One region of the Streptomyces sp. NPDC001056 genome, then DNA from elsewhere that is predicted to be linked to it. Evidence: riboswitches for the same ligand, from Rfam matches in the RefSeq annotation. Region 1 holds a riboswitch; the other holds the start of a gene.
The links. A riboswitch is a leader RNA that binds a small molecule or an ion and turns the genes downstream of it on or off. The one in region 1 is predicted to bind S-adenosylmethionine.

Region 1 (4,405 bases):
ACTGGCCCTTGCACAGATCCACACTTCGCGGACCCGGGTCAGACCTCACCCCCCAAATCGGTCGGGGGCGTGCGCCGGAACGCGTCGACCGCGGCTGAATGTATCTGTCCAACTGCCGTCTGCAACAGGTCAATTGGACGAGAATTCTGGACGCGAACGATCCGGAATGTGGGGAGAATTCACCCGACTTCAGGGCAAGTCGGGCCCCATAAAAGACACAAAAGCCGCGGAAAGCCCGGGTATTTTGGCTACTTCTAATCGGGCCCGCGGAGCAGAATCGAGGGCTTACCCTCGGTGGTCCGGGGGCGCGTTCCCCAACTCTACCGCGCTCAATCACACAGAATTGCCCCCTCCGCTTCTCTCACGGAGAGGGCAATCCGATGCACCTTCGGTGACCGTCATTACCGAAGGTAATGATCGATCGCGCGGTCAGCAGCCGCCGGCCACCGCCGGAATGATGGAGACGCCCGCGCCGTCCGGGGTGACGGTCGCGAGGCCCTCCTCGAAACGCACGTCGTCGTCGTTGACGTAGACGTTCACGAACCGGCGCAGCTTGCCCTGGTCGTCCAGGACGCGGGCGGCGATGCCGGTGTGGTTCTTCTCCAGGTCCTCGATGACCTCGGCGAGGGTCGTGCCCTCGGCCGCGACCTCGGCCTGTCCGCCGGTGTAGGTACGCAGAATGGTGGGGATGCGAACGGTCACGCTCATGCGAGGCCAGCCTCTCGGAAGGAGTCCAGGGTCGGACGGATGGTGGCGGTCAGGCCGGTGCCGGCCACCGCGTCGAGGGTCTTCAGGCCGTCGCCGGTGTTGAGGACGACCGTGGTCTTCGCCGGGTCGAGGGCGCCGCTTTCGATGAGCTTCTTCGTGACGCCGACCGTCACGCCGCCCGCCGTCTCGGCGAAGATGCCCTCGGTGCGGGCCAGCAGCTTGATCGCGGCCACGACCTGCTCGTCCGTCACGTCCTCCACGGCGCCGCCGGTGCGCCGGGCGATGTCGAGGACGTAGGGCCCGTCGGCCGGGTTGCCGATGGCGAGGGACTTGGCGATGGTGTTCGGCTTCTGGGGCCGTACGACGTCGTGGCCCGCCTTGAAGGCCGTGGAGACCGGCGAGCAGCCCTCGGCCTGGGCACCGAAGATCTTGTACGGCTTGTCCTCGACGAGCCCGAGCCTGATCAGCTCCTGGAGGCCCTTGTCGATCTTGGTGAGCTGGGAGCCGGAGGCGATCGGGATCACGAGCTGGTCGGGCAGCCGCCAGCCGAGCTGCTCGCAGATCTCGTACGCCAGGGTCTTGGAGCCCTCGGCGTAGTACGGCCGCAGGTTCACGTTGACGAAGCCCCAGCCCTCGCCGGCCGGGTCGCCGATCAGCTCGGAGCAGAAGCGGTTCACGTCGTCGTAGTTGCCCTCGATGCCGACGAGTTCGCCGCCGTAGACCGCGGCCATGACGACCTTGCCCTGCTCCAGGTCGTGCGGGATGAAGACGCAGGAGCGCAGGCCCGCGCGGGCGGCGGCGGCGCCGACGGCACCCGCCAGGTTGCCGGTGGAGGAGCAGGACAGCGTGGTGAAGCCGAAGGCGCGGGCCGCCTCCAGGGCCTGGGCGACCACCCGGTCCTTGAAGGAGTGCGTCGGGTTGCCGGAGTCGTCCTTGACGTACAGACCGCCCGTGACGCCCAGTTCGCGGGCCAGGTTGTCGGCCTTGACGAGCTTGGTCCAGCCGGGGTTGATGTTGGGCTTGTCGGCCACGTCGGCCGGGACCGGGAGCAGCGGGGCATAGCGCCAGATGTTGGCGGGGCCGTCCTCGATGCGCTTGCGCAGCTCTTCGGTGTCGTAGGCGGAGAAGTCGTAGGCGATCTCCAGCGGGCCGAAGCACTCCTCGCAGGCGAAGACCGGGCCGAGCGGGACGCGGTGACCGCACTCGCGACAGCTCAGGGCGGCGGCGGGGCCGAGATCGACGGTGGAACTACCGGAGGTTGCAACTGTCTGCACAGCCATGAGAGGCGAGGCCCTTTCTCCTCATCTTCCTCACGACGCACCTCGCCGTGAGACGGATTTGGCACCTTCCCTAGCCGGGAGCCCCGCTGCTCGACGCGTTCGGAGATTTCGAAGCGGTCGAGGACGAGAACCGGCTGGAGGGTTGCCGGGGCTTCATCGGGCCGTGTCCCTCTGCCCCTCTGGATGAGCGGTATTCGATTGTGTATGCGGTTGTCGGCGCGCGAGACCCCCGACATGCGATGGTCATCGGCGTTGTTCAAGACTGTAACCGAAGGCCAGGAGAGTTGAGATAGTCGTCCGTACCGCGAGACGAGCGTGAGGAGCCGGGGACCGTGCTGGAAGAAGTCGAGCGCTGGATGGCCAACCGCTCCTGGTCGGTGCGCGAGCGGCCGGCGCACCAGGTCCTGGCGGCCAAGCAGCGCACCGGCCAGACCATCAGCGTGGTGCTGCCCGCCCTCGACGAGGAGGAGACCGTCGGCGAGATCGTGGCGGCGATCCGGCGCGATCTGGTGGAGCGGGTCCCGCTCGTCGACGAGGTCCTGGTGATCGACTCCGGCTCCACCGACCGCACCTCCGAGGTCGCCGCCGCGGCGGGCGCGCGGGTGGTGCACCGGGACGCGATCCTGCCCCGGATACCCGCGGTGCGGGGCAAGGGCGAGGTGCTGTGGCGCTCGCTGCTCGCCGCCACCGGGGACATCATCTGCTTCGTCGACGCGGATCTCAGGGAGTTCTCCTCCGACTTCGTCCTGGGCATCGTCGGCCCGCTGCTCACCGAGCCGGACGTCCAGCTGGTCAAGGCGATGTACGACCGCCCGCTCGCCGGGAGCGCGGGGCAGGGCGGCCGGGTCACCGAGCTGATGGCGCGCCCGCTGCTGAACATGCACTGGCCGCAGCTCGCGGGCTTCGTGCAGCCGCTGGGCGGGGAGTACGCGGCCCGGCGCTCGCTGCTCGAACAGCTGCCGTTCCCGGTCGGGTACGGCGTGGAGCTGGGCATGCTGGTGGACGCGCTGCACCTGGTGGGCCTCGACGCGCTGGCCCAGGTGGACGTCGGGGTGCGCAAGCACCGGCACCAGGACGGGCAGGCGCTCGGCCGGATGGCGGCCGCCATCTACCGCACGGCGCAGCTGCGGCTGGCCCGCGGCCATCTCGTACGGCCCTCGCTCACCCAGTTCGAGCGGGGCGTGTCCGGCTTCGAGCCGCGCACCTACGCGGTGGACACCGAGGAGCGGCCGCCGATGACCGAGATCACGGAGTACGCGCGGCGCAGGGTGGCGTGAAAGCGCAGGTACGGACGGATACGGCCGCCTTCGGGGTGGTCCGCGGGTTTGAGTGATTCCGGGCCGGGCTAGGTTCTGGACCATGGCTTCCACGCACGGTGCTGAGGTGCTGGTCGCGTCGAATCGCGGCCCGGTTTCGTACGAGACGGGCGAGGACGGCTCGCTGCGCGCCAAACGGGGCGGCGGCGGGCTGGTCTCGGGCCTGTCGGCCATCGGCCCGGAGACGAACGCGGTGTGGGTGTGCGCCGCGCTGGGCGACGGCGACCGGGCGGCCGTCCGGCGCGCCGACGGCGGGCTGCTGCCGCAGGAGGACACCGGCGGGCAGCGGGTGCGGATGCTCGGCATCGACGCGGAGGTCTTCGCCGACGCATACAACGGCATCGCCAACTCGGTGCTCTGGTTCGTGCACCACATGCTGTACCAGACGCCGCTCGAACCCGTCTTCGACGCGGAGTTCCGGCGGCAGTGGGAGGCGTACCGGGCCTACAACCGGGCGTTCGCCGAGGCGCTGGCCGAGGAGGCGGGCGAGGGGGCGGCGGTGCTGATCCAGGACTACCACCTGGCGCTCGCCCCGCGGATGCTCCGCCGGCTCCGGCCCGATCTGCGCATCGGCCACTTCTCGCACACGCCGTGGGCGCCGGCGGAGTACTTCCGGCTGCTGCCGGACGACATCGCGGCGGAGCTGCTGACCGGCATCCTCGGCGCGGACCGGGCGGCGTTCCTCACCCGGCGCTGGGCGGACGCGTTCACCGAGTGCTGCCACGCGGTGCTGGGGCCCGGGATTCCCGCCGGGACGCGGATCGGGGTGCACGGGCTCGGCGCGGACGCCGACTTCCTGCGCGAGCGGTCCCGGCGCGCCGACGTGGACGAGTGGATGGCGGCGCTGCGCGCGGAGATCGGCGAGGGCCGCCGGAGCATCGTCCGCGTCGACCGCACCGAGCTGTCCAAGAACATCGTGCGCGGGCTGCTGGCGTACCGGCAGCTGCTGGACGCGCGTCCGGAGTGGCGGGAGCGGGTCGTGCACGTCGCGTTCGCGTACCCCTCCCGGCAGGACCTCGCCGTGTACCGGGACTACACGGCGGCGGTGCGGCGGGTGGCCGACGAGATCAACTCGCGTTACGGAACGCCCGGTTGGACCCC
Region 2 (4,405 bases), on a different contig from region 1:
TCGGGGGCGATCTCGGCGGTGCTCGGGGCGTTTCTCTTCCTGTTCCCGCGGGCCCGTGTCACCAGTCTCCTGCCGTTCCTTTTCTTCCTGCCGCTGCGGTTCCCCGCGTGGGTGGTACTGCCGTTCTGGGTGACGCTGCAATGGCTGGCGGCGGGGCGTTCGGCGCAGGGGCCGGGGGTGGCGTACCTGGCGCACCTGGTGGGCTTCGGGGCGGGCTTCGTCTACGCGTGGGTGCGGTACGGGCGGTGGAAGGGCCTTGGGGGCGGCCTCGGAAGGGCGGTGCGGGGGGAAGGGCGGGCTAGAGTGAAATGCGCACCCGAACCGGTATCCGAGGGAGAGAACCAGCCGTGATCACCGCGATCGTCCTCATCAAGACCAGCGTGGACCGGATTCCCGAGATCGCCGAGCAGATCGCCTCGCTGGAGTCGGTGAGCGAGGTGTTCTCCGTGACGGGGACGTACGACCTGATCGCCATGGTGCGGGTGCGGGAGCACGAGGATCTGGCCGACGTGATCCCGGGGCGGATCAGCAAGATCCCGGGTGTCGAGGCGACCGACACGCACGTCGCGTTCCGTACGTACTCCCAGCACGACCTGGAGGCGGCCTTCGCGATCGGTCTGGACTCCTGACCGCCCTGACCGCCCGAACGCCGCCCCACCAGTAGGTTCACCCCTTACGCCGCCGGGACGCAGCGGCCTTCCTCCGTGCGGTACGTCCACCGCGCGCCCTCGGTCACCAGCTGCCGCACCGCCTTGACGAACCGGTCCACGTGCTCGTCCGGGGTGCCCGCGCCGAAGCTCACGCGGATGGCGTTCAGGGACGGGGCACCGCACTCGGCCGGGGTCTCGGGGGCCGTGCCGAGCAGGGTGTGCAGCAGGGGGTGGGCGCAGAAGAGGCCGTCGCGGACGCCGATGCCGTACTCGGCGGAGAGGGCGGCCGCGAAGTGGGAGCTGTTCCAGCCCTCCACCACGAAGGAGATCACGCCGACCCGCGGGGCGTCGTCGCCGAACAGCGACAGGACCCTGACCTGCGGAATCCCGGCGAGGCCCGCACGCACCCGGTCGATCAGACCCTGCTCACGGGCGACCAGCGACTCCCAGCCGGCCTCGGTGAGCGCCGTGCAGGCGGAGGCGACGGCGTAGGCGCCGATGACGTTCGGGGAGCCCGCCTCGTGCCGGGCGGCGCTCTCGTGCCACTCCACCTCCACTCCCCCGTCCCGGCGCCGGGCGACCCTGCGGCTGGCGCCGCCGCCCGCGAGGTACGGCTCGGCGGCCCGCAGCCAGTCGGCCCGGCCGGCCAGCACTCCCGCGCCGAAGGGGGCGTACAGCTTGTGCCCGGAGAAGGCGACCCAGTCGACGTCCAGGTCCACCAGGGACACCGGGTGGTGCGGGGCCAGCTGGGCGGCGTCCAGGACGATCCGGGCGCCGTGGGCGTGCGCCGCGGCGGCCAGCTCGCGCACCGGCCACAGCTCCCCGGTGACGTTGGAGGCGCCGGTGACACACACCAGGGCCGGCCCGTGCGGGTCGCGGTCGGCGAGGGCGCGCTCCAGGATCTCGACGGCCTGCCGCGGGCTGCGCGGTGCGTCGAGGTAGGTGACCCGGGCGTCCTGCCAGGGCAGCAGGGAGGCGTGGTGCTCGGTCTCGAAGACGAAGACCCGGCAGTCCGCGGGGACCGCCCGGGCCAGCAGGTTCAGCGAGTCCGTGGTCGAGCGGGTGAAGACCACCTGGTCGTCGGCGCGGCAGCCGAGGAACTCCCCGACCGTGCGGCGGGCCTTCTCGAACAGATCGGTGGAGAACTGGGAGAGGTACCCGGCGCCCCGGTGGACGCTGCCGTAGTACGGCGCGTAGGCGGCGACGTCGTCCCAGACGCGCTGGAGGGCGGGGGCGCTGGCCGCGTAGTCGAGGGCCGCGTAGGCGATGGTGCCGCCGGTGACGAGCGGGACGGTGACATCCCGCCCCAGAACGGGCAGAGGGGGGCAGATCGACGGGTCGACGGCAAGGGTGGAGACAGACATGGGGAACTCCCGTGCGCACGTACGCCGAAGGCACGTACGAAAGAAAAGGTGAAAGGGGTGCGCGGAGGCGGGGCTCGGCGGCCCTAGCGCATTCGCTTGCTCACGGGAGGCTCCCTCGTACGACCAGGACCCCTGGCCCGGCGCTTCTACGAGCGCCCGAGGGGTCCGCGCTTGCCGTAGACCTCGCTGCCTACGACCTGGTCCTCACCCGGGGCACCCCGCCACGGACGGAGGGTTGCCGGACAGTCGGCCGGGGCCTCATGACTGTCACTCATGACCTGGTACGGAACGTACGCGAAAAGATCACCGTCCCGCAACCCGAGTCCGGATCGCGGGACGATCGACCACCGTTCACGCGTTGCTGGCCGCCACCCAGCGCTCCAGCGTGCGCTTCGCCGCGCCCGAGTCGATGGACCGCGCGGCCTTCGCCATCCCGGCGCGCAGCTGCTCGGTGAGCGGGGCGTCGGTCGGCTCCAGGGCCGCCAGGGCCGCCGCCGAGTTCAGCAGCACGGCGTCCCGTACGGCGCCCCGCTCGCCGTCCAGCACCCGGCGGGCGACCTCCGCGTTGTACGACGCGTCCGCGCCGCGCAGGGCCTCCAGGGGGGCCGGCTCGATGCCGACGTCGCGCGGGTCGAAGACCTCCTCGCGGACCTTGCCGTCCCGCACCACCCACACCCGGGAGGTGCCGGTGACGGTCAGCTCGTCCAGGCCGTCGTCGCCCCGGAAGACCAGCGCGGAGTTGCCGCGCTCGGCGAAGACTCCGGCCACGACGGGCGCCATGCGCGGGTCGGCGACCCCCACCGCCTGGGCGCGCACCTTGGCCGGGTTGGTCAGCGGACCGAGCACATTGAAGGTCGTACGGATTCCCAACTGGCCGCGCGCGGCGGCGACATGACGCAGCGAGGGGTGGAACTTCACCGCGAAGCAGATGGTGATCCCGGCCTCCTCGGCGACCTCGGCGACCCGCTTCGGGGTCAGCTGGAGGTTGACGCCGAGCTTCTCCAGGACGTCGGAGGAGCCGGAGGCCGAGGAGGCGGCGCGGTTGCCGTGCTTGACGACCTTGGCGCCGGTGCCCGCGACCACGATCGAGGACATCGTGGAGATGTTGACCGTCTTGGCGCCGTCGCCGCCGGTGCCGACGATGTCGACGGCCGGGCCCGGCACCTCGATCACGTTCGCGTGCTCGTACATGGTGCGCACGAGCCCGGAGATCTCCTCGACGGTCTCGCCCTTGGCGCGCAGCGCGACCATGAACCCGGCGATCTGGGCGTCGGTCGCCTCGCCCCGCATGATCAGGTCCATCGCCCAGGCGGTGTCGTCGGACGAGAGGTCCTGGCCGTCCAGCAGGCCGTTCAGCAGGGCGGGCCAGGAGCGGCCCGCCGCGGTGTCGCCTCCAGCGGGGGTCACAGCGCTCATCAGCCGCTCCTTGTCGTGCACAGTGGTGGAACCTCGTACACCACCTTATCGATCCCCCGGCACGGGGAAGGGCCCCGTCCGGCTTGCGGACGGGGCCCCTCGGTGGCGTGGCGACGCGGGGATCAGTGGTGGCCGTGGCCGCTCGTGATCTCCTTGTACTCCTCGGAGGTCGGCTTCGGGATCTGGCTGTCCTCGCCGTAGTAGGCGCTGGACAGCTTCACCCGGAGCTTCTCGGACGCCTTCACCTTGCGCTCGACACCGTTCTCGTCGACCACGGGGCCGATCTCGGCCGGCGCGTACTGCGTGTGCGTGGTGAGCGTGTGCAGCTGCTCCTGGCTCAGCGGCTCGTGCACCTCGATGAACTCACCGTGCGGCAGCCGCTTGATGATGCCGGTCTCGCGACCGTGCAGCACCTTGTCGCGGTCGCGGCGCTGGAGGCCGAGGCAGATCCGCTTGGTGGCGATGAACGCGATGACCGGACCGACGAAGAAGAAGATCCGGACGAACCAGGTCACGGCGTTGATCGACAGGTGGAAGTGCGTGGCCCACAGGTCGTTGCCACCGCCGACCAGGGTGATCATGTACATCGTCACCCAGGCGACACCGAGCCCGGTACGGGTCGGGGCGTTGCGCGGGCGGTCCAGGATGTGGTGCTCGCTCTTGTCACCGGTGATCCAGGACTCGATGAACGGGTAGACCGCCATCGCGCCCAGCACCACGCCGAAGAGCACCAGCGGGATGAACACGCCCAGGACCAGGGTGTGGCCCCAGAAATTGATCTCCCAGCCCGGCATGAAGCGGATCAGACCCTCGGCGAAGCCCATGTACCAGTCGGGCTGGGCGCCGGTGGACACCTGGTCCGGGCGGTAGGGGCCCATGGCCCAGATCGGGTTGATCTGCGCGACCGCGGCGATGGCCGCGATGACACCGAAGACCAGGAAGAAGAAGCCTCCGGCCTTGGCCATGTAGACCGGC

Region 2: linked by a shared signal. The riboswitch ahead of ACWDD7_RS31280 (aminotransferase class V-fold PLP-dependent enzyme) and the one ahead of thrC (threonine synthase) in region 1 are both predicted to bind S-adenosylmethionine.

What each region holds. Positions count from the first base shown of each region.
Region 1 is NZ_JBSFLI010000003.1:146,008-150,412, reverse strand. Features, by position in the region: gene ACWDD7_RS05435 (MoaD/ThiS family protein) at 430-708, opposite strand; gene thrC (threonine synthase) at 705-1,988, opposite strand; SAM riboswitch class I at 2,007-2,178, opposite strand; gene ACWDD7_RS05425 (glucosyl-3-phosphoglycerate synthase) at 2,321-3,265, shown strand; gene ACWDD7_RS05420 (alpha,alpha-trehalose-phosphate synthase (UDP-forming)) at 3,348-4,405, shown strand, end outside.
Region 2 is NZ_JBSFLI010000036.1:53,512-57,916, reverse strand. Features, by position in the region: gene ACWDD7_RS31290 (rhomboid family intramembrane serine protease) at 1-351, shown strand, start outside; gene ACWDD7_RS31285 (Lrp/AsnC family transcriptional regulator) at 348-629, shown strand; gene ACWDD7_RS31280 (aminotransferase class V-fold PLP-dependent enzyme) at 674-2,014, opposite strand; SAM riboswitch class IV at 2,177-2,293, opposite strand; gene trpD (anthranilate phosphoribosyltransferase) at 2,366-3,430, opposite strand; gene qcrB (cytochrome bc1 complex cytochrome b subunit) at 3,553-4,405, opposite strand, start outside.